DNA from 3 places in the Isoptericola sp. NPDC056573 genome. Region 3 is predicted to be linked to each of the others. Evidence: riboswitches for the same ligand, from Rfam matches in the RefSeq annotation. Region 3 holds a riboswitch; each other region holds the start of a gene.
The links. A riboswitch is a leader RNA that binds a small molecule or an ion and turns the genes downstream of it on or off. The one in region 3 is predicted to bind S-adenosylmethionine.
Positions count from the first base shown of each region.

Region 1 (9,287 bases), on a different contig from region 3:
ACGGGGGCCTCCGCCGTCGGCGCCTTCTTGCGGCGGCCGCGCGTCGTCGTGCCCGACGCCGCGGTCGCGGTCTCGGCGGGCGCCTCCGACGGGGTCTCGTCAGGGGTCTCGACCGGCGCCTCCGCGGGGGCCGGGGCCTTCGCGCGGCCGCCACGGCCGCCACCGGACCGCGCGGAACCCTTGCCGGCGCCCCGGCCGGAACGCTTCGGGGCGGGCGCCTCGGACTCGTCGGGCACGTCGACGCCCTCGAGCCGGTCGTAGAAGAGGAACTCGTCGCACGCCGGCGGCAGCAGGCGGGAGGTGGAGTTCTCCACCCCGACGCCGATGACCTTCTTGTCGAGCTCGCGCAGCTTGTGGACGAGGGGGGAGAAGTCGGAGTCGCCCGTGCACATGACGAACGTGGTGATGTACTCGCGCTCGAACGCCATCTCGATCGCGTCGACCACCATCTTGATGTCGGCGGCGTTCTTGCGGGACGCGCCCATCCGCTGCGTCATCTCGATGAGCTCGACCTGGTGGCGGGTCAGCATCCGCCGGTCCTCGTCGAAGTACGACCAGTCCGCGTACGCACGCCGCACCACCACGCGGCCGCGGACGGCGAGCGCGTCGGCGATGGGCTTGAAGTCGAACTGCATGCCGCCCAGGTGGTCGCGGGCGCCGAGCGCCAGGTTCTCGTAGTCGAGGAAGACGGCGAGGCGCTCTTCGGTGTCCATGCACGTCAGGCTACGGCGTCGCGTGCTCCGCCGCGGGACCAGGCCGGGTTACCACGGCCGCCACCACACCGTCCAGGATCCGGGCGTTCCGTCACCCTTTCTTCACCCCCTATCCTGTGTCGGGTCCCGCCGACGCGACGCCTTGGAGGCTCACCTTGTCAGCAGATCCCGGAGCCACCACGGCGACGGACGAGATCGTCCCCGACCCCGCGCTCCCCCCGACGGCGGTTCCCGCCGAGGACCTGAAGCCCCGCTGGACACCCGCGAAGATCGCGCTCTGGGCGGCGATCGCGCTGCTCGGTGGCGTCGCGTGGGTCATGATCGCGCTGGTGCGCGGCGAGACCATCAACGCCATCTGGTTCGTCTTCGCGTCGGTGTGCACGTACCTCATCGGGTACCGCTTCTACTCGAAGGTCATCGAGCGGTACATCACCCGCCCCGACGACCGCCGCGCCACCCCCGCCGAGACACGCGAGGACGGCAAGGACTTCGTCCCCACCGACCGCCGCGTGCTGTTCGGCCACCACTTCGCCGCCATCGCCGGCGCCGGCCCACTGGTGGGCCCGGTGCTCGCCGCGCAGATGGGGTACCTGCCGGGCACCATCTGGATCATCGTCGGCGTGGTGCTCGCGGGCGCCGTGCAGGACTACACGGTGCTGTTCTTCTCCATGCGCCGCGGCGGCCGCACCATCGGCCAGATGGCGCGCGAGGAGCTGGGCCGCATCGGCGGCGTGGCCGCGATCGTCGCGTCCCTGCTGATCATGATCATCATCGTGGCGATCCTCGCCCTCGTGGTCGTCAACGCCCTCGGCGAGAGCCCGTGGGGCGTGTTCAGCGTCTCCATGACGATCCCGATCGCCCTCTTCATGGGCGTCTACCTGCGGTACCTGCGCCCGGGCAAGATCACCGAGGTCTCCCTCATCGGCTTCGTCCTGCTGCTCGCCGCGATCGTCGGCGGCGGCATGGTGGCCGACACCGCGTGGGGCGCCGAGTTCTTCCACCTCGACCGCACCACCATCGCCGTCGGCGTCATCGTCTACGGCTTCGTGGCCGCCGTCCTGCCCGTGTGGCTGCTGCTCGCCCCGCGCGACTACCTGTCCACCTTCATGAAGGTGGGCGTCATCGTGGTGCTCGCCGGCGCCGTCGTCATCGTGCGGCCCGAGATCAACGTGCCCGCGATCAGCGAGTTCGCGAGCGGCGAGACCGGCCCGGTGGTGTCCGGCAACCTCTGGCCGTTCCTCTTCGTGACGATCGCGTGCGGCGCCCTGTCCGGGTTCCACGCGCTCATCTCGTCGGGCACGACGCCGAAGCTCGTGGAGAAGGAGCGCCAGACGCGCTTCATCGGCTACGGCGGCATGCTCATGGAGTCGTTCGTCGCGATCATGGCGCTGGTCGCCGCGATCTCGATCGACCGCGGCGTGTACTTCGCGATGAACTCCTCGGCGGCCGCCACCGGCGGCACCATCGAGGGCGCGGTCGCGTTCGTGAACTCGCTCGGCCTCGCCGGCGTCAACCTCACGCCCGACATGCTCAGCACCCTGGCGACCCAGGTGGGCGAGCCGTCGATCGTGTCCCGCACCGGCGGCGCCCCGACGCTCGCGCTCGGGCTGGCGCACATCATGCACCAGCTGGTGGGCGGCACCGCGATGATGGGCTTCTGGTACCACTTCGCGATCATGTTCGAGGCGCTGTTCATCCTCACCGCGGTCGACGCCGGTACCCGCGTGGCCCGCTTCATGCTGCAGGACACCATCGGCAACGTGGCACCGCGGTTCAAGGACATGAGCTGGCGACCCGGGGTGTGGGTCTGCACCGCGATCATGGTCGCGGGCTGGGGCACGATCCTGTATCTGGGCGTCACCGACCCCCTCGGCGGCATCAACACGTTCTTCCCGCTGTTCGGCATCGCGAACCAGCTGCTGGCCGCGATCGCGCTCGCCGTCGTGCTCGCCATCGTCGCGAAGCGGGGCCGCGCGTACTGGCGGTGGCTGTGGATCGTGGCCCTGCCGCTGGCCTTCACCGCGCTGATCACCATCTGGGCGTCGTTCGAGAAGATCTTCTCGGACGTGCCCGCGGTGGGGTACTGGGCGCAGCACCGGGCGTTCAAGGACGCGCTCGCCGCCGGCGAGACGTCGTTCGGCACCGCGCCCGACGTCGCGGCCATGGAGGCCGTGGTCCGCAACACCTTCGTGCAGGGCACCCTGTCGATCGTGTTCGTGGTGCTGTCGATCGTCGTGATCCTCGCGTCGCTGGTCGTGACGATCAAGGCGTTCCGCACCGGCGGCGGCGAGAACCACGAGGACGCGCCCGTCGCGTCGCGCCGGTTCGCCCCGGCCGGCCTGTTCGCCTCGTCGACCGAGAAGCGGATCGAGAAGGAGTGGGCCGACGCCGGCCTGCGGGAGTCCAGCGGTGCCGGGCACCACTGAGCCCCGCACCGGCAGGGTGCACGACGTCGCCCGGGCGCTGGCCCGGGCGACGTCGGCGGGGTGGGCGAGCCTCCGCTGGTACGTGCGCCAGGTGATGGGCGACGACGCCTACGCGACGTACGTCGCGCACGAGCGGTCGGCCCACCCCGGCCGCGCGCCGATGGGCGAGCGCGAGTTCTGGCGGGAGCACTACGCGGAGCAGGACCGCAACCCCGGCTCGCGCTGCTGCTGAGCGGCGCGCGCGACGGTGCCGGCCGGGTCAGGATGGGCGCGTGCGCGCGATCGTGTTCGAGTCCCACGGCGGCCCCGAGGTGCTGCATCTCGCCGACGCCCCCGACCCTCAGGCCGGGCCCGGCCAGGTGCGCGTGCGCGTCGAGGCCGCGGCCGTCAACGGCTGGGACGTGAAGTCCCGCGCCGGCACGACCGGCGGCCCGCCGCCGACGTCGCCCGTCGTGCCGGGCCTGGAGGTGGCGGGGGTCGTCGACCAGGTCGGGGACGGCGTGGCCGGCGTCGCGCCCGGCGACCGCGTCGTGGGCTTCGCCGTCGGCGGCGGGTACGCCGAGCTCGCCCGGACGTCGGTCTTCGCCCGCGTGCCCGCCGGGCTCGCCGCGACCGACGCCGTCACGCTCCCCGTCGCCGCCGAGACCGCGACCCGCGTGCTGCGCCTCCTCGACGTCCGGCCCGGCGAGACGCTGCTCGTGCACGGCGCCTCGGGGTCGGTGGGCGAGCTGGCCGTCCAGCTCGCCGTGCGCCGCGGCGCCCGCGTGATCGGTACGGCGTCGCCGCGGAACCAGGAGCGCGTCGCCGCCCTCGGCGCGACACCCACCACCTACGGCGCAGGGCTCGTGGAGCGGGTCCGCGCCCTCGCCCCCGACGGCGTGGACGCCGTCCTCGACACCACCGGCGCGGGCGTGCTGCCCGACTCGATCACCCTGCGCGGCGGCACCGAGCGCATCGTCACCATCGCCGACGACGCCGCGGCAGACCTCGGCGTCGAGGCCAGCTGGCGGTCCGAGCGCGACGCCGGCGAGCTCGCCGAGGCCGTCGACGCCCTCGCCCGCGGCGACCTCGTGACCACCGTCGGCGCGGTGCTCCCGCTGGCCGACGCGCCCCGTGCGCACGCCCTGGTCGAGAGCGGCCAAGCCGGCGGCAAGGTCGTGCTGGTGCCCCTGGTGCCCTGAGCAGGGCGTTCCCGGTCGCCCGGCATCCGCGATCGTCTCAGCAGGCGGTCTCATCCTCGCCCGTATCGCGGATGCTGCGTACGATCGCGTGACAAGCCATCCAGAGCGGCCGAGAGTCCTGGCTCGACGACGCCGCAGCAACCCGTTCTCCGACGGAAGCCTCCCGAGGACGAAGGTGCTCACGCCAGGATCGATGGAGTGACGCATGGTCGCAGAGGCATCCTTTTCGCCCACCACGGCAGCTCAGCCGGCAGTTCACCCGGCGCTGCCGGCACGCCCGACGGTCTCGTTCGAGCTCATGCCGCCGCGCCGGCCGGACGCCGCGCCCAAGTTCTGGGAGACGGCGCGCCGGCTCGTCGCCGCACGACCGGACTTCATGTCCGTGACGTACGGCGCGGGCGGCGGTGACCGGGCGACCGCCCGCCAGGTCGTCGCGACCCTGCTCGAGGGCACGCCCGTCCTGCCGGTGGCGCACCTGACCTGCGTGGGCGCGCACCGCGAGGACGTGTCCGCCGTCATCGACGACTTCCTCGACGCCGGCACCCGCGCGTTCCTCGCCCTGCGCGGCGACCCGCCGAAGGACCAGCCGGACTGGGAGCCGCCCGCCGACGGCGTCGCGTCCTCGATCGAGCTCGTGCACCTGCTGCGCGAGGTCGAGGCGCGGCGCTGCGCGACCGACCCCGGGGCCGCCCTGCGCGGCGCCGCCCGCCCGATGACGATCGCCGTCGCGACGTTCGTCGACGGCAACGTGCAGGCCGGCACCACCCGGGCCCAGGAGGTCCGGCGCCTCAAGGAGAAGCAGGACGCGGGGGCGAGCTTCGCCATCACGCAGCTGTTCTACGAGGCCGACTCCTACACCGACTTCGTCGCCGAGGCCCGCGCGGCCGGGGTGACGATCCCGATCCTCGCGGGGCAGCTGCCCACGACCGAGCCGCGCCGGCTCCGTCGCGTCGAGGAGCTCACCGGCGTCCGCGCGCCCCGGCACCTGCTGGACGCGCTCGACGCCGCGGGGGACCCGGAGGCGCAGCACGCCTACGGGACCGCGCGCGCCGTCGAGCTCGCCCAGCGCGTGCTCGACGCGGGCGCCCCCGGCATCCACGTGTACACGTTCAACAAGTACCGTCCCGCTCTGGACCTGCTCGAGGGTGTCCACCTCGGCGGACCGGCGCCGGCCGACGTCACGTCGGACGGCGCGGACCTGGCCAGAAGGCCGTGGGTACCGAGCATCCCGACCCAGGCTCCCGCCGTCTGAGCGGAGCCCGAACTCTGGAGTGCTCATGTCCACCACCAGCACCACCCCCGCCGCGGCATTTCCCGGCGGCACGATCCTCGGCTACCCCCGCATCGGGCGTCGCCGCGAGCTCAAGAAGGCCGTCGAGTCGTTCTGGGCCGGGCGCACCGACGCCGTCGACCTGGAGGTCACGGCCGGCGCGCTGCGCCGCGAGACCGCCCGCCGCCTCGTCGAGCTCGGGCTGAACCCCGACGACGGCTCCGTGCCGGGGTCGTTCTCCTACTTCGACCAGGTGCTCGACGTCGTCGCGCTGCTCGGCGCCGTCCCCGAGCGGTTCCGCGACCTGCTCGACGACGAGGACGGCTCGCTCGAGCTCGACGGCTACTTCACCGTGGCCCGCGGCCGCGGCGAGGACGCCCCGCTCGAGATGACCAAGTGGTTCGACACCAACTACCACTACCTGGTCCCCGAGATCAGCGAGACGACGCCGGTCTCGTTCGCCGACCACCGCATCGTGCGCGAGTACGCCGAGGCCAAGGAGGCCGGCGTCACCACGCGCCCCGTGCTCGTGGGCCCGGTGACGTTCCTCGCCCTGTCCAAGGCGGCCGACGAGGCGGGCGACGGGTTCCACCCGCTCGACCGGCTCGACGACGTCGTCGCCGCGTACGCCGACCTGCTGCGCGCCCTGGCAGCGGTCGGCGTGCCGTGGGTGCAGCTCGACGAGCCCGCGCTCGTCACCGACTCGCTCGACGTGCCCGCCGAGCGCCTGCACGCGGCGATCGCGTCCGCCTACCGCGCGCTGGCGACCGACCTCGCGACGGCCACCGACGACGCCGACGGCGAGCGGCCCGCGATCCTGGTGACGGCGCCGTTCGGCGGCCTGCACGAGGACGCCCTCGCGCTCCTCGCCGCGACCGACGTCGACGCGATCGCGATCGACCTGGTCAAGGGCGCCGTGCCCGCCGGGCCGGTGCCGGGCCTCGAGGGCAAGACGCTCGTCGCCGGGGTGATCGACGGCCACAACGTGTGGCGGGCCGACCTGGCCGCCAAGCTCGGCACCGTCGAGGCGCTCCGCGGCCTCGGCGCCGGCGCCCTCGCCGTCGGCACGTCGACGTCGCTGCTGCACGTGCCGCACGACGTCGAGGACGAGGTGTACGACCAGCACGCGGCGGGCACCACCCTCGACCCGCGCCTGCGCGACTGGCTGGCGTTCGCCGACCAGAAGGTGGGCGAGGTCGCGACCCTGGCCCGCGCCCTCACGGACGGTCGCGCGGCCGTCGAGGACGCGCTCGCCGCGTCGACCGCGGCCGTGGCCTCGCGCGCGACGGCGGCCGGCGTCGTCGTGCCCGAGGTGCGCGACCGCGCCGCGGCGCTCACCGACGCCGACTTCGCCCGCGGCCCGTACGCGGAGCGCGCGGCCGCCCAGGCCGCGCGGCTGAACCTGCCGCCGCTGCCCACGACGACGATCGGCTCGTTCCCGCAGACCCCCGAGATCCGCAAGGCCCGCGCCGCGTGGACCAAGGGCGAGCTCGCCGACGCCGACTACTCCGCCGCGATGCGGGAGGAGATCGGGCGCGTCGTGACGCTGCAGGAGGAGCTGGGCCTCGACGTGCTGGTGCACGGCGAGCCCGAGCGCAACGACATGGTGCAGTACTTCGCCGAGCAGCTCGACGGGTTCGCGGTGACGGCGAACGGCTGGGTGCAGTCGTACGGCTCGCGCTGCGTGCGCCCGCCGATCCTGTGGGGGGACGTGCAGCGCCCGGCGCCGATCACCGTCGAGTGGTCCGCGTACACGGCGTCGCTCACCGACAAGCCGGTCAAGGGCATGCTCACCGGCCCGGTGACGATCCTCGCGTGGTCGTTCGTGCGCGACGACCAGCCGCTCGGCGACACCGCGAACCAGGTGGGCCTGGCCCTGCGCGACGAGATCGCGGACCTGGAGGCCGCGGGCATCGGCATCGTGCAGGTGGACGAGCCCGCGCTGCGCGAGCTGCTCCCGCTGCGCCGCGCCGACCAGCCCGCCTACCTCGACTGGTCGGTCGGGTCGTTCCGGCTCGCGACGTCGGGCGTCCAGGCGGCGACGCAGGTCCACACGCACCTGTGCTACTCGGAGTTCGGCGAGGTCATCGGCGCGATCGACGGCCTCGACGCCGACGTCACGTCGGTGGAGGCGGCCCGCTCGCGGATGGAGATCGTGCCCGAGCTCGCCGACGCCGGGTACTCGCGCGGCATCGGGCCGGGCGTCTACGACATCCACTCCCCGCGCGTGCCGTCGCCTGCGGAGGTCACCGAGCTGCTGACGCTCGCCGTCAAGGCGATCGACCCGGCGCTGGTGTGGGTCAACCCCGACTGCGGGCTGAAGACCCGCCGGTACGCGGAGGTCGAGCCGGCGCTCGCCCACCTCGTCGCCGCCGCCCGCGAGGTCCGCGCGACCCTCTGACCCCTGCCGACCAGGCGGTTGCGCACGTTCTGAGCGTTCAGACGTGCGCAACCGCATGGTCGGCGGGTCTTGGCGCCGGGGGTGACGGAATAGACGTCGACCCGGGCGACGGTCCCGTGCCACCATGGAGGGGCCGGTCGTGCCCTCGGGGCGCGAGCGGACCACGACTTTTCACACGAGCGAGGAGACAGCGATGCCGGGCGTCGCAGGGAGCGGGGTGGGCCACCAGGCCTGCTCGGGCAGTCCCGCCTGCCCCGGCACCGCCTCCGTCTGAGCCCCCGCAGGGGCCGGCAGATGAGGCGGTGCGGGGCTTCGTCCTGCCCACCCCTCGCTCACCTGAAAGCCGATCCCTCATGACCCCGCTCACCGAGCAGCAGCTCCGCGCCTCCCTCGTCAACGCCACCCGCAGCGAGCGGCAGCGCATGATCGTCCCCGACCTCGCCGACGTCGACTGGGACCGCCTCGACTACCTGGGCTGGCGCGACCGCAAGCAGCCCCTGTCCGCGTACGTCGTTATGACGCTCGACGACGCGCCCGACGCCGAGCCCGTCGGCGTCCTCCTGCGCGCGGCCGAGCGCACCGGCCCGCGCCGCGCCGCCATGTGCGCGTGGTGCGAGGACGTCGTCGAGACGCGCGACGTGCAGCTCTTCGTCGCCAAGCGCGGCGGCGCCGCCGGCCGCAAGGGCGACACCATCGGCACGCTCGTCTGCGGCGACTTCCGCTGCTCCCGCAACGCGCGTCGTCGTCCCACCCTCGCCGAGGCGGGGCGCGACGACCCCGGCGTCCGCGAGGCGATCGTCGAGCGGCGCGTCGCCGCCCTGCGCGAGCACACCCGCAAGTTCCTCACCGAGGTGCGCAGCACCGCCTGACCTTCCCCGGGCTCCTGTCACTGCCGAACAGGCGGTTGACACCGTTATCGGGGGCCGTCGCCCGCGATAACGGTGTCAACCGCCTGTTCGGCGGACTGCTCGGTGCGGGCAGTCCTACCGGTAGAAGCCCTCGCGGAGATTGATGCCGTGCTCGACCCACGCCTTGAGCGCGGCGAGCATGCCGGTCCAGCCCTCGCAGTTGCCGAACGCGTTCTTCGCGCCGTCCGGCGTGAGGGCCCACGAGGACTCGGTGATGGTGACGAGGGTGCGGGTGTCGTCGTCGAGCGGCTCGAGCTCGAACGTGGTCGTGGTCTCGGCGGAGCCGTCGGCGGTGTCGGTGCCCTCCCACCGGACGACGATGCGGCGGGGCGGGGCGGCCTCGACGACGGTGACGGGGAAACGGCCGGGGAAGTCCGCGAAGTCCCAG
Region 1 covers NZ_JBHTUY010000006.1:26,919-36,205, reverse strand. The annotation lists gene ACFQ8E_RS12125 (NYN domain-containing protein) at 1-713, opposite strand, end outside; gene ACFQ8E_RS12120 (carbon starvation CstA family protein) at 869-3,139, shown strand; gene ACFQ8E_RS12115 (YbdD/YjiX family protein) at 3,123-3,371, shown strand; gene ACFQ8E_RS12110 (NADP-dependent oxidoreductase) at 3,412-4,320, shown strand; SAM riboswitch class I at 4,414-4,520, shown strand; gene ACFQ8E_RS12105 (methylenetetrahydrofolate reductase) at 4,526-5,572, shown strand; gene metE (5-methyltetrahydropteroyltriglutamate--homocysteine S-methyltransferase) at 5,598-7,991, shown strand; gene ACFQ8E_RS12095 (FBP domain-containing protein) at 8,345-8,860, shown strand; gene ACFQ8E_RS12090 (SRPBCC domain-containing protein) at 8,975-9,287, opposite strand, start outside.
Region 1: another riboswitch for S-adenosylmethionine. It lies ahead of ACFQ8E_RS12105 (methylenetetrahydrofolate reductase); the one in region 3 lies ahead of ACFQ8E_RS14015 (O-acetylhomoserine aminocarboxypropyltransferase/cysteine synthase family protein).

Region 2 (9,287 bases), on a different contig from region 3:
CACGACGACGGCGACGATCACGGGCACGGCGCCGTTGACGGCGAAGTAGACGCCGTCGGGCACCTCGCCGTAGAAGCGGACGGTCTGCGCCTGGATGCCGTTGGCCAGCGCGATCGACAGGAACCACACCGCCATCGACTGGCTGGAGAACGCGAGCGGGGCGAGCTTCGTGGTGGCCGACAGGCCGGTGGTCTGCAGCAGGACGTCACCCAGGCCGAGCAGCGTCAGGGAGACCAGCAGCCACCAGACGGCGATCCGCCAGTCGCCGGACTGCCCGCTCACGGCCGGCACGAGGACGAGGTAGGACAGGCCGCCGAGCAGGGCACCGAAGGCGACCTTCTTGGACGCGTGCGGCTGGCGCGGCCCCAGCCACGTCCAGAGGGCCGCGACGAGCGGGGCGACGAGCACCTCGGCGGCGCCCAGGTAGGAGCTGAACCAGGCCGACGGCACGTCCCAGCCGAAGATGGTCCGCTGCACGTGGTCCTCGGCCAGCAGGATCAGCACCGAGTACGCCTGGAACAGCACGAAGTTGAACGCCACCGACGCGATCCACAGCACGAGGAACGGGCGCAGGCGGCCGCGCTCCTCGGTCGTCACGCGCGGGCTGCGGAACATCACCGTGAAGTAGACGATCGGCGCCACCATCGCGATCACGGTGAGGGCGTCCACGACCCCGGCGATGCTGAGCCGCCCGACCAGGGCGAGCACCACGAGGACGACGACCACGGCCGCCGCCGCGCCGAGCAGGAGCAGGCGGGTCCGGCGCGCGGCGTCGGGCGGCAGGGGCGCCTCGGCCGGCCGGCCGTAGCCCGGGATCCGCCGGCGCCCCACGACGTACTGGATCAGCCCCGCCGTCATGCCGATCGCGGCGGCGGAGAAGCCCCAGTGCCAGCCGACCTCGGCGCCCAGCCAGCCGGTGACCAGCGGACCGACGAACGCGCCCACGTTGATGCCCATGTAGTACAGGGCGAACCCGGCGTCGCGGCGGTCGTCGTCGGTGGAGTAGAGCTTGCCCACGAGCGTCGACACGTTGGGCTTGAGCAGCCCGGTGCCGAGGCTGATGAGCACGAGCCCGATCCACGTGGAGATCTCCGCCGGTACCGCCATCGTGTAGTGGCCGGCGGCGATGAGGATGCCGCCCCACAGCACCGCGCGGTAGGAGCCGAGGACGCGGTCGGCGATCCAGCCGCCGCCCACGGACACGAGGTAGACCATCGTGCCGTAGCCGGCGGCGATGGACGCCGCGTTGCCGGGCTCCATCGCGAGGCCGTCGTCGGCGACCGAGGCGGTGAAGTAGAGGACGAGGATCGCCTGCATCCCCAGGAACGAGAACCGCTCCCAGACCTCCAGGCTGAAGAGCGTCGCGAGGCCGCGGGGGTGGCCGAAGAACGCCCGGTCGTCGTGGGCGTCGGAGCCGGGGGCCGGGTCGACGGCGGGAGCGTCCTCGGTGGTCACCCGTCCAGACTCCCACCGCCCGCGCCCGCCGACCTGCCGAGCACGGGGGTGCGGACGTCAGCGACCGGCGAGCCGGGCCTCGAGGCCGGCGCGGACGCCGGGCCACTCGTCGTCGACGATCGAGAAGTAGGCGGTGTCCCCCACCGTGCCGTCGGCGGCGACGCGGTGCTTGCGCAGCACGCCCTCCGGCGTGGCGCCGAGGCGCCGGATGGCCGCGCACGAGCGCGTGTTGCGGGAGTCGGCGCGCAGCGCGACGCGGCGCATGCCCCACTCGTCGAACGCGTGCCGCAGCAGCAGGAGCTTGCACGCCGGGTTGGTCGTGCCGCCCCACCAGTCGCGACCGTAGAAGGTGGTGCCGATCTCCACGCGGCGCGGGCCCGGCGCCAGCTCGTAGAACCGGGTGGACCCGCGCACCGCGCCGTCGTCGCCCACGACGGCGAACGCCGTCGTGCCGGGCGTCGCGACGCCCGCCTCGATCCACGCCTCGAGGTCCGCGACCCCGGACGGGACCGGCGACGTCATGCCGAACCAGAGGTCGGCGTCGATCAGGGGGAGCAGCGCCTCGGCGTGCTGCGGGCCGAGCGGCTCCAGGCGCACGCCGTGGCCGGCGAGGACGAGGTCGTGGATCACCGGCCCATCCTCGCCGACCATGCCCGTGCGCACGTTCTCGCGCCGCATTCCGAGCACCACCCCATGCTCGGCGCAGGATGGGGGCATGGACGACGCCCTGCACGAGATGACCGCCACCCGGTTGCGCGACCTGCTGCGCGCGGGAGAGCTCACGCCGACCGAGGTGGCCGACCACTTCCTCGCCCGGATCGAGCGCGCCAACCCCGACCTGGGGGCGTTCGCCACCGTCGCCCCCGAGGCGGCGCGCGCGCGGACGGCGGCCCTCGAGCGCGACGGCGCGCACGGCCGGGCGACCCTGTGGGGGCTGCCCGGCGGGGACAAGGACCTGTGGATGCGGGCCGGTGTGCCCGCCCGGTTCGGCTCCCGCGCCTTCGCCGGCGACGACGCCGTCGTGCCGCCGGTGAGCGACGAGATCGTCGACGTCCTCGACGCCGCCGGCATGGTGAGCCTCGGCCGCACGACCGCCCCCGAGCTCGGCTTCCCCGCGTACACCGAGCCGCTGGCGGGGCCGGTGGCACGCAACCCGTGGGACCCGGGCCTCGGGGCGGGCGGGTCGAGCGGCGGCGCCGCCGTCGCCGTCGCGGCGGGCCTGCTCCCGTGCGCACCGGGGTCGGACGGCGGCGGGTCGGTCCGCATCCCCGCCGCCGCGTGCGGCGTGGTCGGGCTCAAGCCGAGCCGCGGCCTCGTGCCGGCGGGGTCGGGCCAGGAGTCGCTGGGCGGGCTGGTCGTCAACGGGCCGCTCGCCCGCACCACCGAGGACACCGCGCTGCTGCTGGAGGGCATGCTCACCTGGACCCCGGACGGCCGCGTGGCGCACCCGCTCACGCTGCGCGCGCCGTCGGCCCGCGCCGGGGAGTACCTGGCCGCGGCGCGCCGCGGAGAGGTGGCGGGCGTCGGGGGCGAGGACGTGCGGGGCCGGTTCCGGATCGGTGTCACGACCGACTCCGCCTGGGACGACTTCTACACGATCACGACGTCGGACGAGGCACGCGCCGCGCTCGACACCGGCGTGGCGACGCTCGCCGGCCTGGGGCACGAGGTCGACGACCTGTCCCTCGAGCCCGACCCGACGTACGGCCCCGCCTTCCGCACCCTGTGGATGGCGGGCGCCTCCGCGGTCCCGCTGGACGACCCCGCACGGCTCGACCGGCTCGAGCCGCTCACCCGGTGGCTCATCGGCCGCGGCCGCCAGGTGCCCGCCCGCGAGCTCGCCGAGGCGCTGCGTGCGCTCACGGCGTTCGAGCGCAGGCTGGTCGCGCAGGTGTCACGGTTCGACGCCGTCGTCACCCCCGCGCTCGCGACGACGCCCCGCCCGCTCGGCTGGTTCGACCCCGAGGACCCCGAGCGCAACTTCGAGCAGCAGTGCCAGTACACGCCGTGGACGTCGATGCTCAACGTGGCGGGGCTGCCGGCGATCACGCTGCCGACCCGCTGGACCGACGACGGGCTGCCGATGGGCGTCCAGCTGATCGGGCGGCCGGGCGGCGAGACGACGCTCCTCGCTCTCGCCGCCCAGCTCGAGGACCGGCTGCGCTGGGCGGACCGGCACCCTCCGGCCTGGTGATCAGGCGGGAACCCTCTCCGCCGTCGCGCCCTCGAGCGGCGGGTAGGTCTCGCCACCCACCCGCTCCGCCGCCGCGATGTACCCGGCCAGGGCCGAGCGCGAGCGGGCGAGCCTCGCCATCTGGTCCTCCAGACGCCGCAGGCGGGAGCGCATCGCGGTCAGGAGCTCGACACAACCGGGCAGCTGCGGCTCCTCGCCGACCGCGCACGGCAGGACGTAGGCGATGTCCTCGGACGACAGGCCCGCGTCGAGCAGGTGCCGGATCTGGCGCACCCGCAGCACGGCCCCCTCGTCGAACTCGCGGTAGCCGTTCGAGCGTCGGGCGACGTCCAGCAGGCCCTGGGCCTCGTAGTAGCGCAGCTGGTGCGTCCGCACGCCCGTGCGGCGGCTCAGCTCACCGATCCGCATCCCGCTCCCCCTTGACCTTCACACCGGTATGAACGTCGACGATGCTGCCATGGTCACCAGAACCCACAAGCCGTCGTCCCCCGCCCCCGTCTCCGTCGTCGGACTCGGCCTCATGGGTCGCGCGCTCGCCGGCGCGTTCCTGCGGGCCGGGCACCCCACCACCGTGTGGAACCGCACCCCCGCCAGGGCCGACGCGTTGGTGGCGGACGGCGCGCACCTGGCGCCCACGGCGGCCGCGGCGGTCCGTCCCGGCGGCCTGACGATCGTCTGCCTCACCGACGACGCCGCCGTGCGCGAGCTGCTCGGCCACGACGACGTCGACCTCGCCGGCGCCACGCTGGTCAACCTCACGTCCAGCAGCTCCTCGCAGGCCAGGGAGACCGCCCGGTGGGCCGCCCGCCGCGGCGCGCGATACCTCGACGGCGCGATCATGGCCGTGCCGCCCGCGATCGGGACGGCGGACGCGGTCGTCCTGCACAGCGGGCCCCGGACGGACTTCGACGCGCACGCCGCCACCCTCGCCGCGCTCGGCACCGTCACCCACCTCGGCGAGGACCCCGGGCTGGCGTCCCTCTACGACGCGGCCGGCCTCACGATGATGTGGAGCGTCCTCGACGCGTGGCTGCACGGCACCGCCATGCTCCGCACGGCCGGGGTGGACGCCGCCGCCTTCGCCCCGTTCGCCCGGCAGATCGCGGAGGGCGTGGCCGCCTGGCTGCCCGGCTACGCGGAGCAGGTCGACAGCGGCAGGTTCCCGGCGGAGGCCTCGGCCCTCGAGACGGACGCGCGCGCGATGGCGCACCTCGTCGAGGAGAGCGCGGCGCTGGGCGTGAGCACCGAGCTGCCGAGACTGCTCAAGGCCGTGGCCGACCGTGGCGTCGCCGCGGGCCACGGTCACGAGCAGTACCCGGTGCTGATCGAGGAGTTCGGCCGCCCGACGCCCTGACCTGCCGGTCGCCACCCGGAGGACCACGACCTGAGACGTCGGCGTGCGAGCCGGCGAGCACGCGCCTACGGTCGGTCCTCGAGGTCGTTCGTCCGACGGAAGGAGCCCCGATGGGACTGGGAGACAAGGCCAAGCACCTGGCGGAAGAGGCCGAAGGCAAGGCCAAGGAAGCCACGGGCAAGCTCACCGACGACGAGAGCAAAGAGGCCGAGGGCAAGGCCCAGCAGGCCAGCGCGAACCTCAAGCAGGCGGGCGACGACGTCAAGGACGCGTTCAAGGGCTGACCCGCTGACACGACGGGGCGCCACCGCACGGTGGCGCCCCGTCGTCATGTCCGCCCGGGGCGGGGCCGACGGCTCAGAGGTCGTCGGGCAGGCAGCCGAACGCCTCGTCGGCGCCCAGCGCGGCGGTGGCGAGCAGCCCCTCGAGGCCGGAGCCCTCGGGCACGGGGCGCGGGTCGTCGACGACGACCCACAGCCCGTCCACGACGTCGTACTGCGCCTGCGGCCCCTCGGTCACGAGCGAGCGGACGGCGGCGACGAGCCGCTCGACCTCCTCGCCCGCGGTGCCGAGGCCCACCGACGCGCGGACGGCGCCGGCGTCGAAGCCGAGGCGGCCGAGCAGCGGGTGGGCGCAGAACCGGCCGTCGCGCACGCCGATGCCGTGCTCGGCGGACAGGTACGCGGCGACGAGGCCGGGGTCGTACCCGGTGACCGTGAACGTCACGACGCCCACCGGGTCGACGGCGTCGTCCCAGACGTGGACGACCTCGACGCGCTCGATCTCGCCGAGCCCGTCCACGAGCCGGCGTCGCAGGGCGTCCTCGTGCCCGGCCGCGACCCACGGGTCGAGGGCGGCGAGCTCGTCGCACGCGGCCGCGAGCGCCACCGCGCCCACGACGTTGGGCGAGCCGGCCTCGTGCCGGGCGGGGCCCTCGTGCCAGTCGGTCGTGGTGGTGCGCACCCGGCGCACGGCGCCGCCGCCGGCCAGGTACGGGGTGCCGGCGTCGAGCCAGTCGCGCCGGCCGACCAGGGCACCGGCCCCGAACGGCGCGTACGTCTTGTGGCCCGAGAACGCGACGTAGTCGACGCCCGTCTCCGCGAGCGAGAAGCGGCGGTGCGGCACCAGCTGGGCGCCGTCGAGCACGACGCGCGCGCCGGCGCCGTGCGCGGCAGCGACGACGTCGGCCACGGGCAGCGCCTCGCCGGTCACGTTGGACGCGCCGGTGAGCGCCAGGAGGGCGTAGGGGCGGCCCGCGGCAGCGGCCGACCCCAGCTCTTCCTCGATCTCCGCGAGGGTGGCGGCCACGGACGGGCCGCCCGCGACGACGGTCGCGTCGGTGACGCGCTGCCAGGGCAGCAGGTTGGCGTGGTGCTCGATGTCGAGCACGAGGACGCGGCCGGGCTCGCCGGTGGCCGGGTCGGCGGGCACGCAGCCCGCGAGCAGGTTGAGCGAGTCCGTCGTGTTGCGGGTGACGATCGTGAGGTCGTCCTCGCGGGCTCCGACGAACGCGCCGATCGTGCGGCGGGCCGTCTCGTACAGGGCCGTCGAGACCTGCGACAGGTAGCCGGCGCCGCGATGGACGCTGGCGTACAGCGGCAGCACGCGCGCGACCCGGTCGGCCACGGCCTGCAGGGCGGGCGCCGACGCCGCGACGTCGAGGTTGGCGTACGGCAGCTGACGGCCGTCGACGAGCGGCACGAGCGTGTCGCCGCCGACGACGGGCAGCACGGGTGCGACGTCCTGCACGGCGCCGACGCGCACGGCGGGCACCGCAGGCGCGGGGGTGAGCGTGGTCATGCGTGGTCCTCCTCGGTCGTGCCGGGGAGGTGGCTCCCCGCGCTTGCCCGCGCGCCGGACGGCGCAGGGCCAGGTCGTCACCCGGGGCACCCCGCCGCGAGAGGAGGGTTGCCGGCCAGCGAGCCGGGGCTTCGCGCTGGCGCTCTTGACCTGCCGCCCATCGTGCGTGCGCAGCACCACACGGTCAAGCGGAGCCCGCCCCCTTCTCACGATGCGGTCGCGTGAGACGCTGGATGCATGCCCGATCGCACCGTTCCGGCCTCCGGCGCGCCTCCGGGAGGCCCCGTCGGAAGCCCCGTCGGAACCCCGGCCGAGCTGGTCGCCCGCGCCCTCGCCGGCGGCGACCTCCACGCCGCAGGGCTCGCCGCCCGCGCGGCGACCGGGGACGACGCCGCCGACGTCCTCGACCTCGTCGGCGGGCGGGCCGCCGCGGGCTCCGCGCCCGCGACCGAGCTGCTGGTGGAGCTGCTGGACGCGTCCGGCGTCGTCCGGCGCTTCGTGCGCGGCGCCCTGCTCGACGAGGCCGCCGTGGACGACGTCTCCCAGGACGTGCTGGTCTCCGTGGCGACGTCGGTCCGGTCGTTCGCGGGCGGGTCGCGGGTCACCACGTGGGTGCACGGGATCGTGCGCCACCGGGTGGTCGACCACCTGCGTCGGCAGCGCGCCACCGCTCCCCTGCCCGACGACGACGTCGGGCCGTCGGAACGGATGAGCTCCCTCATCGCCACGCGCGCCACCGTGCGTGACGCGCTCGCCGCCCTGCCCGAGCTCTACCGCGAGCCCGTGACGCTGCGCGACATCGAGGGCCTGCCCTACGCGGAGGTGGCCGACCGTCTGGGTCGCAGCGTCGGCACCGTGAAGTCACAGGTCTCGCGCGGCCGCGCGCTCGTGGCCGCGGCCCTCGGGAGCCTGTCCTGATGGCCGCGCCGGCCGCGCCCGAGCCGTTGCTCGGGCGGTACCGGGTGGGCGACGTGATCGGCGTCGGGTCGTTCGCCACCGTGCACCGCGCCGTGGACGAGCGCCTGGACGACGTCGTCGTGGTGAAGGTGCTGGCCGAGAACCACAGCCTCAACCCGGAGGTCCGCGAGCGGTTCATCGCGGAGGGCCGGGCGCTGCGGCGGGTGGCGAGCCCGCACGTCGTCGCCGTGCACGACATCGGCGAGAGCGACCGCCAGCAGCCCTACCTCGTCCTCGAGCTCGCCGACCGCGGCACCCTTGCGGCCCGCGTCGCGGCCCTGCGGGCCGACGGGTGGACGGCGACGCCCGCCGACGTGCTCGCCGTCGCCCGGGGGCTCGCCGCCGCGGTCGAGGCCGTGCACGCCGCGCGCCTCGTGCACCGGGACCTCAGCCCCGGCAACGTGCTGCTGCGCACCGGCCCGGAGGGCGCGGTCGAGGGCGTTCCCGCCGCCGTCGTCCGGCCGGACGAGCGCCTCGTCCTGGCCGACCTCGGCATGAGCAAGGACCTGGCCCGCAGCTCCGGGCTGACCGTCGCGGGCGGCACCGAGGGGTTCCGGCCGCCGGAGCAGGACGGCCCCGGCACGGTCGACACCCGCGCCGACCTGTGGGCGATGTCCGCGCTGCTGTCCTGGCTCGTCGACGGCGCCGACCTCCCGCGCTCCCTCGACGCCGCGCTGCGCCGCAGCCTCGCCGACGCCCCCGCCCGGCGGCACCCCGACGCCGCAGCCTGGCTGGCCGACGTCGAGGGGGCGCTCGGCCCGGGCACGACCGGCGGCCCGGACCGCGCGCGACGCCGCCCGGCCGCCGTCGTCGTCGCCGCGGTCACCGCCGCCGTCCTCGGCCTGGGCGCGGGCGCCGGCGTCACGGCCTGGCTCGACCGGCCTCGCTCGGCCGCGGGCGGCGCGAGCGTCGCGATCTCCGGGCCCGGGGCGGCGACCGTCGGCGAGCCGGTCACCCTCACGGCCGACGTCGCGGGCGCGGAGCACTGGGTGTGGACGCTGCCCACGGGCACCTACGTGGCCGACGACGAGCGCGTGCGGCTCACCGCCAGCAGCGCCGGCGCCGCCGAGGTGGTGCTCGAGGCCCGCGCCCCGGACGGGACCGCCCTCACGGCCGTGCACCGGCTGCGGGTCGGCGCCGGGTCCTGACCCGGACGAAGAAATCTCGGTCCGCGTGCAACCTTTCCGCCGCCGCGGACGACTCACGGGGGTCAGCACCGCACGGGGCTGGCCCCATCGACCAGGAGAGACCATGCGACACCTTCCCCGCCGACTGACGCCGATCGCCCTCGCGAGCCTCCTCGCCCTGAGCGCGTGCGCGTCCCCGACCCCCGACGCCGAGTTCGACGACCCGGGCACCTCGGCGTCGGACACGACGGCGACGCAGCCCGCCGACGACGCCGCGGGCGCCGACGAGCAGGCCGACGGGACCGAGGAGACCGCCGACGCGCCGGCGGCGAAGGATCCCTCGGCGTACACCGTCCGCTACGCCGACAGCGACAAGACCGTCATCACCCTCGACCGGGCC
Region 2 covers NZ_JBHTUY010000013.1:65,265-74,551, forward strand. The annotation lists gene ACFQ8E_RS19200 (peptide MFS transporter) at 1-1,455, opposite strand, end outside; gene ACFQ8E_RS19205 (GNAT family N-acetyltransferase) at 1,513-2,085, opposite strand; gene ACFQ8E_RS19210 (amidase) at 2,171-3,649, shown strand; gene ACFQ8E_RS19215 (MerR family transcriptional regulator) at 3,650-4,057, opposite strand; gene ACFQ8E_RS19220 (NAD(P)-dependent oxidoreductase) at 4,107-5,003, shown strand; gene ACFQ8E_RS19225 (CsbD family protein) at 5,114-5,287, shown strand; gene ACFQ8E_RS19230 (aminotransferase class V-fold PLP-dependent enzyme) at 5,361-6,803, opposite strand; SAM riboswitch class IV at 6,838-6,954, opposite strand; gene ACFQ8E_RS19235 (RNA polymerase sigma factor) at 7,041-7,721, shown strand; gene ACFQ8E_RS19240 (protein kinase) at 7,721-8,908, shown strand; gene ACFQ8E_RS19245 (hypothetical protein) at 9,012-9,287, shown strand, end outside.
Region 2: another riboswitch for S-adenosylmethionine. It lies ahead of ACFQ8E_RS19230 (aminotransferase class V-fold PLP-dependent enzyme); the one in region 3 lies ahead of ACFQ8E_RS14015 (O-acetylhomoserine aminocarboxypropyltransferase/cysteine synthase family protein).

Region 3 (9,287 bases):
CTGCACGCCGCCCAGCGCGCCGGAGACGTCGACGCGCTCGAGGCGTTGCTGCACCCTCGGTGCGTCGGGGCAGGCCCGGACGGGTCCGTCTTCTCCAAGCACGACGACCTCGAGAGCTACCGCTCCGGCTTCCTGCAGATCACCCGCCTGGAGGAGGAGTCGCTCGAGGTCCAGGAGGACGTCGCGAGCGGGACGACCCGGCTGGTCGCCGCCGTGGACGCGATCCAGGGCGGCACCGCCGTGTCCGCGCGGTTGGTCTACACGCGCCTCTGGGTGCGTGCCGGCGAGGGGTGGCGGGTGCTGGCTGCCACGCTCGCGCCCGCCGCCGAGCCGGCCTGACCGGCCCGGCGGCCGCTCGGGCCTGCAGCGCTCAGGCCTCCAGCAGGTCGGGCTGCGGGTGCCGCACGCCCTGCACGGCGCCGCGCGGGATGGCCGCGGAGATCGCCGCCAGGTCGTCGGGCCCCAGGTCGAGCGACGCGGCGGCGACGTTCTGCTCCAGGTAGCGCAGGCGCTTGGTGCCGGGGATGGGCACGATGTCCTCGCCCTGCGCGAGCAGCCACGCGAGCGCGAGCTGCGCGGTGGTGACCTCCCGGGTGGCGGCGAGGTCCTCCAGCGCCCGCACCAGGGCACGGTTGTGCTCGAAGGCCTCCCCGGCGTAGCGGGCGTGCTTGCGGCGCACGTCGTCGGCGGCCAGGTCGGTCACCTGGTCGACCGTGCCGGTGAGGATGCCGCGCCCGAGCGGGGAGAAGGGCACGAACCCGATGCCGAGCTCGCGCAGCGCGGGCAGGACGGCGTCCTCGGGGTCGCGCGTCCAGAGCGAGTACTCGCTCTGCACGGCGGTGACCGGGTGCACGGCGTGCGCGCGGCGCACCGTGTCCGCGCCCGCCTCGGAGAGCCCGATCGCGCGGACCTTGCCCGCCGCGACCAGCTCGGCGAGCGCGCCGACGGTCTCCTCCACCGGCACCTGCGGGTCCACCCGGTGCAGGTAGTACAGGTCGAGGTGGTCCGTGCCGAGCCGGGCGAGCGACCGGTCGATCGCGGCGCGCACGTACTCCGGGCGCCCGTCGACGGGGCGACCGTCGGGATGCTTCCCGAGCCCGAACTTCGACGCCAGCACGATCCGGTCGCGCTGCGGGCCGAGCACCCGCCCGATGAGCTCCTCGTTGCGACCGGCGCCGTACACGTCCGCCGTGTCGATCAGCGTGACGCCGAGCTCGAGGGTGCGGCGCAGCACGGCCTCGGCCTCCGCGGCGTCGGCCGGGCCGTAGGAGTCGGCCACCGACATGCCGCCGAAGCCGACGGCCGAGACGGTGAGGGCGTGGGCGCCGGAGCCCAGGGTGCGGGTCGGCAGTGCGCGCGTGGGCAGGGTGCCCGTGGAGGGTGTCGTCATGCGCGCAGCCGACCACCCCCGCGGCGGCCCCGCAAGGCCGGCGGCGCGCCTCTCGGATGCTGGACGCCCGGCCCCGCCGAGGGGCGTCGCCGCCGGTGTCAGCCGGCGGTGTCAGCCGGCGGTGTCAGCCGATCGAGCGGCGGTGCCGCTCGGCCAGCTCCTGGTACTCGATCGCGTTGCGGCGCACGCGCTCGGCGCCCTCGGCGTCGAGCGGCCCGCGGTCCTTGGCGGGGACGCCCACGGCGAGGTGCCCGGCGGGGATCTCCTGCCCCTCGCGCACCAGCGCCCCGGCGGCCACGAACGCGCCCTCGCCCACGACGGCGTGGTTCAGCAGCGTGGCGCCCATGCCGACCAGGCTGCCGTCCCCGACGGTCGCGCCGTGGATGATCGCGCCGTGCCCCACGCCCACCCCGGCGCCGATGGTCGCGGGCACGCCGGTGTCCGTGTGCACCACGCAGTTGTCCTGGATGTTCGACCCCTCCCCGAGCACGATCGCGTCCATGTCGCCGCGCAGCACGGCGCCGTAGAACACGCTGGCGCGCGGCCCGATGCGCACGCGTCCGATGATCGTCGCCGTCGGGGCGACCCACGCCGTGGGGTCGATCTCGGGGGTGTGGCCGTCGAAGGGGAGCACCGTCGCCATGACCCGGACCCTACCGTCGTCACACGCCGGCGGCCGTCACCTCCGCCCGGGCGGAGTCTGCGCGCACGGGCGCGGGCAGCCCCAGGTTGTCCCGCAGGGTCGAGCCCGAGTACTCGGTGCGCAGCGACCCCCGCTCCTGCAGCAGCGGGACCACGCGGTCGACGAACTCGTCGAGCCCGGTGGGGACCAGGTGCGAGCCGAGCACGAACCCGTCCGACCCGTCGCGCTGCACGAAGTCGTCGAGGGCGTCGGCGACCTGCGCGGGCGTGCCGACGAAGCTGCCGCGCGTGAACTCCTCGATCGCCGTCTGCCGCAGCGAGAGCCCCTCGGCCTGCGCCCGCGCCCGCAGGCGGGCGACCGTGGCGGGCCGGTCGGCGTGGATGAGCGCCCGCCCCGCGATGAACGGGGGCGCGTCCACGAGGGGCTCGACGTCGGGCAGCGGGCCCTCGGGGTCGTACCCCGACAGGTCGCGGTTCCAGATCTGCTCCAGCAGGATCTGCGCCGTCCGGCCCGGCACCTGCTCCTCGCGCACCCACCGGGACCTCTCGCGGGCCTCGGCCTCGGTGTCCCCCAGCACGAAGGACGCGCTGGGCAGGATCTTCAGGTGGTCGGGGTTGCGCCCGAGCCGCGCCGCCCGCGCCTTGACGTCCACGTAGTACTCCCGCGCCTCCTCGAACCTGCCGTACGGCGAGAAGATCGCGTCGGAACCGGCCGCGGCGAAGTCCCGCCCCTGCGGGGACACCCCGGCCTGCAGGATCACGGGGTGGCCCTGCGGCGGCCGCGGGACCCCGAACCGCCCCGCCACGTCGAACTGGGGGCCGGAGTGCCGGAAGGCGCCGGCGCCGCGCGGGGCGAACACGCCGGCCTCCTTGTCGATCACGAGGTCGTCGTCGGCCCAGGAGTCCCACAGCTCGCGCACGGTGGCCAGCGTCTCGGCCGCGCGCTCGTAGCGCTCGGAGCGGTCGAGGAAGCCGCCGCGCCGGAAGTTGGCCCCCGTGAAGGCGTCGAAGCTCGTCACGACGTTCCACGCCGCGCGCCCGCCCGAGAGGTGGTCCAGTGAGGCCAGCTGGCGGGCCAGCTCGTACGGCTCGTTGAACGTCGAGTTGATCGTGCCGGCGAGGCCCAGGTGGTCCGTCACGGCCGCGAGGGAGGCCAGCACGGTGAACGTGTCGGGGCGCCCGACGACGTCCTGGTCGAAGACCTCGCCGTCGCGCTCGCGCAGGGCGAGCCCCTCGGCGAGGAAGAAGAAGTCGAAGCGCCCCCGCTCGGCGGTGCGTGCCGTGTGCTCGAACGACGAGAAGTCGATCTGGCTGCCCGCCTCGGGCAGGTGCCACAGGGTGTGGTGGTTCACGCCGCCCAGGTAGGCGCCGAGGATGATCTGCTTGCGGGGCTTGTTCTCGGGGATGCTCATGGTCGGGTCCTCTCGGTCGGCGGTGTCACGGTCGGCGATGCCACGGTCGGCGCTGCCACGGTCGGCGCTGCCAGGGCCGTCTCAGACGGCGGCGAAGCGGTTCGGGACGTCGGCGGGCAGGCCCAGCAGCCCGCGCAGGGTGGCGCCGTCGGCGTCGTAGGAGTTGCGCGCGAGCCCACGGCGCCGCAGCTCGGGCAGCAGGTCGGCGGTGATCGCGTCCAGGTCGTCGGGCAGGACGGCGGGCCGCAGCCGGACGCCGTCGTACCCGAGCCGCACCCACGCCTCCACGACGTCGGCGACCTCGGCCGCGCTGCCCACGACGACGCGCACGTCGGTGACCCACGGCCCGCCGGCACGGTCGTCCAGGCGCGCGAGGCGGTCCGCGCCGCGCTCCCCCGGGGTGTCCAGCACGACGGCGAGGTCCGCGACCACACGCAGCGGCTCGCCGGTGCGCCCGACGCGCTCCTCGGCCGCGCGCACGTCGGCGAGCACGGCCAGGGCGCCGGCGTCGTCCGCGGGCGTGACGAACACGACGTCGCCCGCCCGGGCGGCCGCCTCGTACGGGATCGCGGCGTGCGCGAGCAGGGTCACGACGGGCTGGCCCTGCGGCGGGCGCGGCGTGATCGACGGCCCGCGCACCGAGAACCAGGGCGTCTCGGCGTCGACCCGGTGCACCTTGTCACGGTCGATGAACCGGCGCGTCGCGGCGTCGCGGATCTCGGCGTCGTCCTCCCACGAGTCCCACAGCGCGCGCACGGTGTCGACGACGGCGACGGCCTCGTCGAACAGGTCGGCCACGTGCTCGGCTCCGCGCACCGCGAGGAAGTCCTCGAACGCGACCTCGGGCACCTCGCGACGGCCGGTCAGGGCCGCGTCGGCGGCGACCGCCGACACCCGCACCTGCCAACCCGCGCGCCCGCGGCTCGTGTGGTCGAGCGTGGCGAGCGCCTTGGAGACGTGGAACGGCTCGGTGTGCGTGGTGGTGACCACCGGGACGAGGCCGACGTGCCGGGTGGCGGGGGCGACCCGCGCGGCGACCAGCTCGGCGTCGAGCCGCACCCGCACGCGGTCGACGCGCTCCCCGTCCGGGTCGTCGTACGGCACCGTCGGCAGGCCGAAGCTGTCCTCGAAGGTCACGAGGTCGACGAGGCCCGCCTCGGCACGCCGGGCGAGGTCCACCCAGTAGTGCGGGTCGGTCAGGGCCTCGGGGCGGGCCGCCGGCTCCCGCCACGCGGCCGGGTGCCAGCCCGCGCCGTCGAGGGCGACGGCGACGACCGGTCGCGCGGCCGACGGGATGCTGTTCGGGGTGGTGGTGCTCGACATGTGCTGCTCCTCGAAGTCTGCGTCGATGTCCGTGCCGCCGCGGGGCCCGGGGCCCCGGGGCGATGACGGCCGGTCCCGGTGGCGGGAACCTAGGTCCGCGGCGCGCGGCGCCCCAGGGTTCCGGCCGAGCGTCTCTTCAGGTGAGACGGTCGGCCCGGCAGGCCGGCGGCGGACGCCCCGGCCGCCACGGTCAGAAGCTGCGGAGGTTGGCGCGCAGGCCACCCTCGGCGTGCTCGGTGCGCAGGATCCCCCTGCGGCGCAGGATCGGCACCAGCTCGTCGAGCGTGCGGTGCACGGTGACCGGGTGCAGGTCGCCCCACAGCAGCACGCCGTCGTTGCCCCACTCGCCGAGCTCCTCGATCAGGTCGGCGAGCTCGTCGGCCGTGCCGACCCACCCGCTGCGGTCGGCGATCCGCCCGGCCCGCGCGAACGCGGTGAGCAGGGCGCGCAGCGGCGTCGTCGCGACGTCGTGGTCCCCCACGAGCCGCCGCACCGACCCGTGCGACACGTGCTCGCCGAACGTCCCCGGCGGCAGCGGCGCGTCCAGGTCGAGGGCGGTGAGGTCCGTCTCCAGGTCGCTCGACTGCTGCTCGGCGACCCGGAGCAGGGTCGCCTCGTCAGGGCGCGCCGAGGCAGCGACCACCCGGTCCGCCTCCTCGGGGCTGGACACCAGCACGGGCTTGATCGCGAAGAGCACCTTGACGTCCTCGGGCGCCCGCCCCGCGTCGCGGGCCGCGGCGTGCACCTTCGCCCGGTAGGCGCGCACGCCCTCCTGGGTCAGCGGGGCCAGCGCGAGCTGCACGTCGCTGTTGGCCCCGGCGAACCCGAGGCCCCGGGCCGACCCGCCGGGCGAGACGATCGCGGGCTCGTCCCCGTCCGGGAACGGGATCGCGTTCAGCGGCCCGTCGAACGCGTAGTGCTCGCCGCGGTGACGCACCGGCCGCAGCCGCGACCCGTCGGCGTACCGGCCGGTCACCGGGTCCGCGACGAGCGCGCCGTCGTCCCAGCTGCGCCACAGGTCGCGCACCCCCGCCAGCCACTCCTCGGCCCGGTCGTACGCGGCGTCGTGGGACAGCGGTGGCGCGTCGGAGAAGTGCCGCGCGCTGCCGACGTCCGTCACGACGTTGATCCCGAGCCGCCCGCCGGACAGGTGCTGGAGCGAGGCGAGCTGCCGCGCCGCGGTGTACGGCAGGACGGCGGCCGGGTTCACGGTCGGCACGACGCCGAGGTGCCGCGTCGCGGCGAACAGGTACGGGGCCAGCAGGAGCGGGTCGTGCTTGGGCCCGCCGAACGCGGCGCGCACCCGCAGGTCGAGCGTCTCGGGCCCGCCGAGGGACGGCGCGTCCTCGATGATCAGCAGGTCGAGCCCGGCCTGGTCCAGCGCCCGCGCGGACTCCTGGTAGAGGTCCGGCCGGGTCCAGTCGTAGCCCCACCCGAGGGAGTCGTGGCCCCAGCCGTGCGGGCCGAAGCCGCGCGCGAGGAACCAGCCGAGGTGCTGCAGCCGGGTCATGCCGCCACCGCCTTGAGGCCGCGCTCGAGGTCGTCCAGGAGGTCGGGCAGGTCCTCGATGCCGACGGACAGGCGCAGCGTGCCCGGGTGGACGCCCTGCGCGGCCTGCTCGGCCGGGGTGCGCAGCACGTGGCTGGTGCTCGCCGGGTGCAGCACGAGGGAGCGCACGTCGCCCACGTGCGTCATGTGCGTGACGATCCCCAGGCCCTCGACGAACCGGCGCGCCGCCGACGCGCCGCCGTGGAGCGTCACCTGCAGGACGGCGCCCTGCCCGTCGGGCAGGTAGCGGCGCGCGAGCCCGTCCGACGGGCTCGAACCGAGGCCCGGGTAGTCCACGTGGTCGACCTCCGGCCGCCCCTCGAGGAACCGCGCGACGGCCAGCGCGTTCGTGCTCTGCCGTGCCACGCGCAACGAGAGCGTCTCGACGCCCTGCCCCACGAGGAACGCGTTGATCGGCGACGGGGTCGGCCCGAACCGCGGCGCGACGCTCTCGCGGAGGTAGGCGATCCGGGCCCGGCCGCCGTGCCGCTCGACGAGGCTCGCCCCGCCGAGCCGCGACGGGGCGACCAGGTGCGGGTACAGCCGGCCCGACGCCTCGGCGTCGAACGTCCCGGCGTCGACCACCACCCCGCCCAGCACCGACCCGTGCCCGGCGAGGAACTTGCTCGCGGAGTGCACCACGACGTCGGCGCCGTGCTCGATCGGTCGCAGCAGGTACGGGGTGGCCAGCGTGTTGTCGACGACGAACGCGAGACCGCGGGCGTGCGCGACCCGCGCGATCGCGGCGAGGTCGTGCACGTCGCCGCGCGCGTTGGGGATCGACTCCAGGAACACGACCCGGGTGTCCGGGGTGATCCCCCGCTCCCAGGCGCGGACGTCCGCGGGGTCCGCGACGAAGTCGGACTCGATCCCGAGGCGGGGCAGGTTCTCCAGGAACAGCCCCCGCGTGCCCTCGTAGAGGCTGGGCGAGGCGAGCACGCGCTGGCCCGCGCCGACGAGGCCGAGGAGCGTCGTCGTGATCGCCGCCTGGCCCGAGGCGAGGAACAGCGCCTCGGCACCGCCCTCCAGGCGGGCGATCCGGCGCTCGACGGACTCCGTGGTCGGGTTGCCGTGGCGCGTGTACGCGTATCCCTCGCCGGCGCCGAAGTGCGCCTCGGCGTCCTCGTAGCCGGCGAACCGGAACCCCGCCGTGAGATGGATCGGGGTCGCTCGCGGGCTGGCGCTCCCGGGGCCGTCGCCCTCGGAACCTCCGGCGTGGACCTGATTCGTCGTGAACCCGTGGGGCCGGGTCGGGTCGGTGGGGTGCGTCTCGGTCAGGGTCGTCAACGTCGTCTCCAGGAGAACCGTGCTTACCCCCGCGCGGTCGCGCGGCGGTCAGGTCGCTCCCGGGGCACCCCGTCACGTCGAAGGGTTGCCGGCCAGCCAGCCGGGCCTTGGCACTGGCGCTCGTCACCTGGGGCGCAGGGAAGCCGACGAGGGCGCGGCCGTCAACCCCGGTCCGGCGCGGTCTCGTATGCCGGACCCGCACGTGCTGTCCCGGCTAACGCAGCGACCTGACGAAGCAGACGCTCGACTCGGGCGGGTAGGGCGGGTACGGCGGGATCCGCCGCCACCCCTCGCGCTCGTAGAGCGCGACCGCCTCCGGTTGCAGCACACCGGTCTGCAGCCGCAGCTCGCCGATCCCCCGCTCCCGCGCCGAGCCCTCCACCGCCGTCAACGCCGCGGCCGCCAGGCCGCGCCGCCGGTGGGCGGGGCGCACGAAGAGCCGCTTGACCTCGTACGTCACCGCGTCGGTCGCCGCGTCCGGCGTGCCGAGCCGGCGCAGCGACGCCGTCGCGACAGGCTCGTCGCCGACGAGGGCCAACCAGGTCACGAGGACCTCCTCGGCCGTCGGCACGACCTGGAGGCCGCCGGGCGCGCGCGCCGCGAACAGGCGGGCCCGCTCGGCGCGCAGGGCGGCGTAGCGGGGCGCGAGGTCCGCGTCCATGGCGTCCCGGAGGGCGGCCACGCGGCGGTCGTCCCATCCGGTGGCGACCCATCGCGCCGGTCCCGGCGGGCCGTCCCCGGGAGTCGCGGGGCCGGGGACCCTGGCGGTGGCCGTTCCCATGCCCGCCCTCAGCGCAGGAACGTCGTGACGACGTCGTGCAGCGCGGCGGTGGTGAGCTCGAGGGAGGCGACGTCGACCCGCTCGTCGTTGCCGTGGAACAGCCCGCGCCACGCGCCGGGGTCCCAGTCGGCGCTGAGCAGCCCGAAGCCGTAGGCCGGGACGCCGCGGCGCCGGTAGAACCGCCCGTCGGTGCCGCCCGTGCCGAGGGTCGGCACCACGGGGGCGCCCCCGGTGCGGGCCGACACCGTCCGCTCGATGACGCGGTACAGGTCGTTGTCCGTGGGCGACAGGGAGGGCTCGCCGAACCGGTCGCCCACGATCTCGACGTGCTCCGCCAGGTCCCCGAGGGTCTCGGTGAGCAGCGCCTCGACGTCGCCGGGCCGGGTGCCCGGCAGGACGCGGATGTCGAGCGTGATCTCGGCCAGGCCCGGGATGACGTTCGGCTTGGACCCGGCGCCGATGACGGTCGGGGCGAGCGTCGTGTGCGTCGTGGCGTGCGCGACCGCGCCGAGGGCGCCGAGCCGCGGGAGCGCGTCGTCGAGCCGCTCCGGGTCGAGCAGGGCGGCGCGCAGGTCTGGCTCCGGCGCCAGCGCGTCCACGTACCGGCGCCAGAGGTCGCCGACGACGACGGGGCCGCGGGCGGCGGCGATGCGCCGCACCACCTCCGCGGCGATGACGATGGCGTTCCTGCTGCCCCACGGGCCGGAGCCGTGCCCGGGCCGGCCGTGCACGCGCAGCAGCCGGCCGGCGCCGCCCTTCTCCCCCACGGCCAGCGTCCGCGCCCCGAGCGGCCCCACGGGCACGCCGCCGGACTCGGTGAGCACGTGGTCGGCCCGCACCAGGTCCCACCGATGGGTGGTGAGCCAGTCGACCCCCCACACGCTGCCGTGCTCCTCGTCCGCGA
Region 3 covers NZ_JBHTUY010000007.1:151,941-161,227, reverse strand. The annotation lists gene ACFQ8E_RS14045 (nuclear transport factor 2 family protein) at 1-339, shown strand, start outside; gene ACFQ8E_RS14040 (aldo/keto reductase) at 371-1,390, opposite strand; gene ACFQ8E_RS14035 (gamma carbonic anhydrase family protein) at 1,515-2,033, opposite strand; gene ACFQ8E_RS14030 (NtaA/DmoA family FMN-dependent monooxygenase) at 2,053-3,444, opposite strand; gene ACFQ8E_RS14025 (LLM class flavin-dependent oxidoreductase) at 3,526-4,767, opposite strand; gene ACFQ8E_RS14020 (LLM class flavin-dependent oxidoreductase) at 4,958-6,277, opposite strand; gene ACFQ8E_RS14015 (O-acetylhomoserine aminocarboxypropyltransferase/cysteine synthase family protein) at 6,274-7,602, opposite strand; SAM riboswitch class IV at 7,617-7,730, opposite strand; gene ACFQ8E_RS14010 (GNAT family N-acetyltransferase) at 7,817-8,284, opposite strand; gene ACFQ8E_RS14005 (M20/M25/M40 family metallo-hydrolase) at 8,392-9,287, opposite strand, start outside.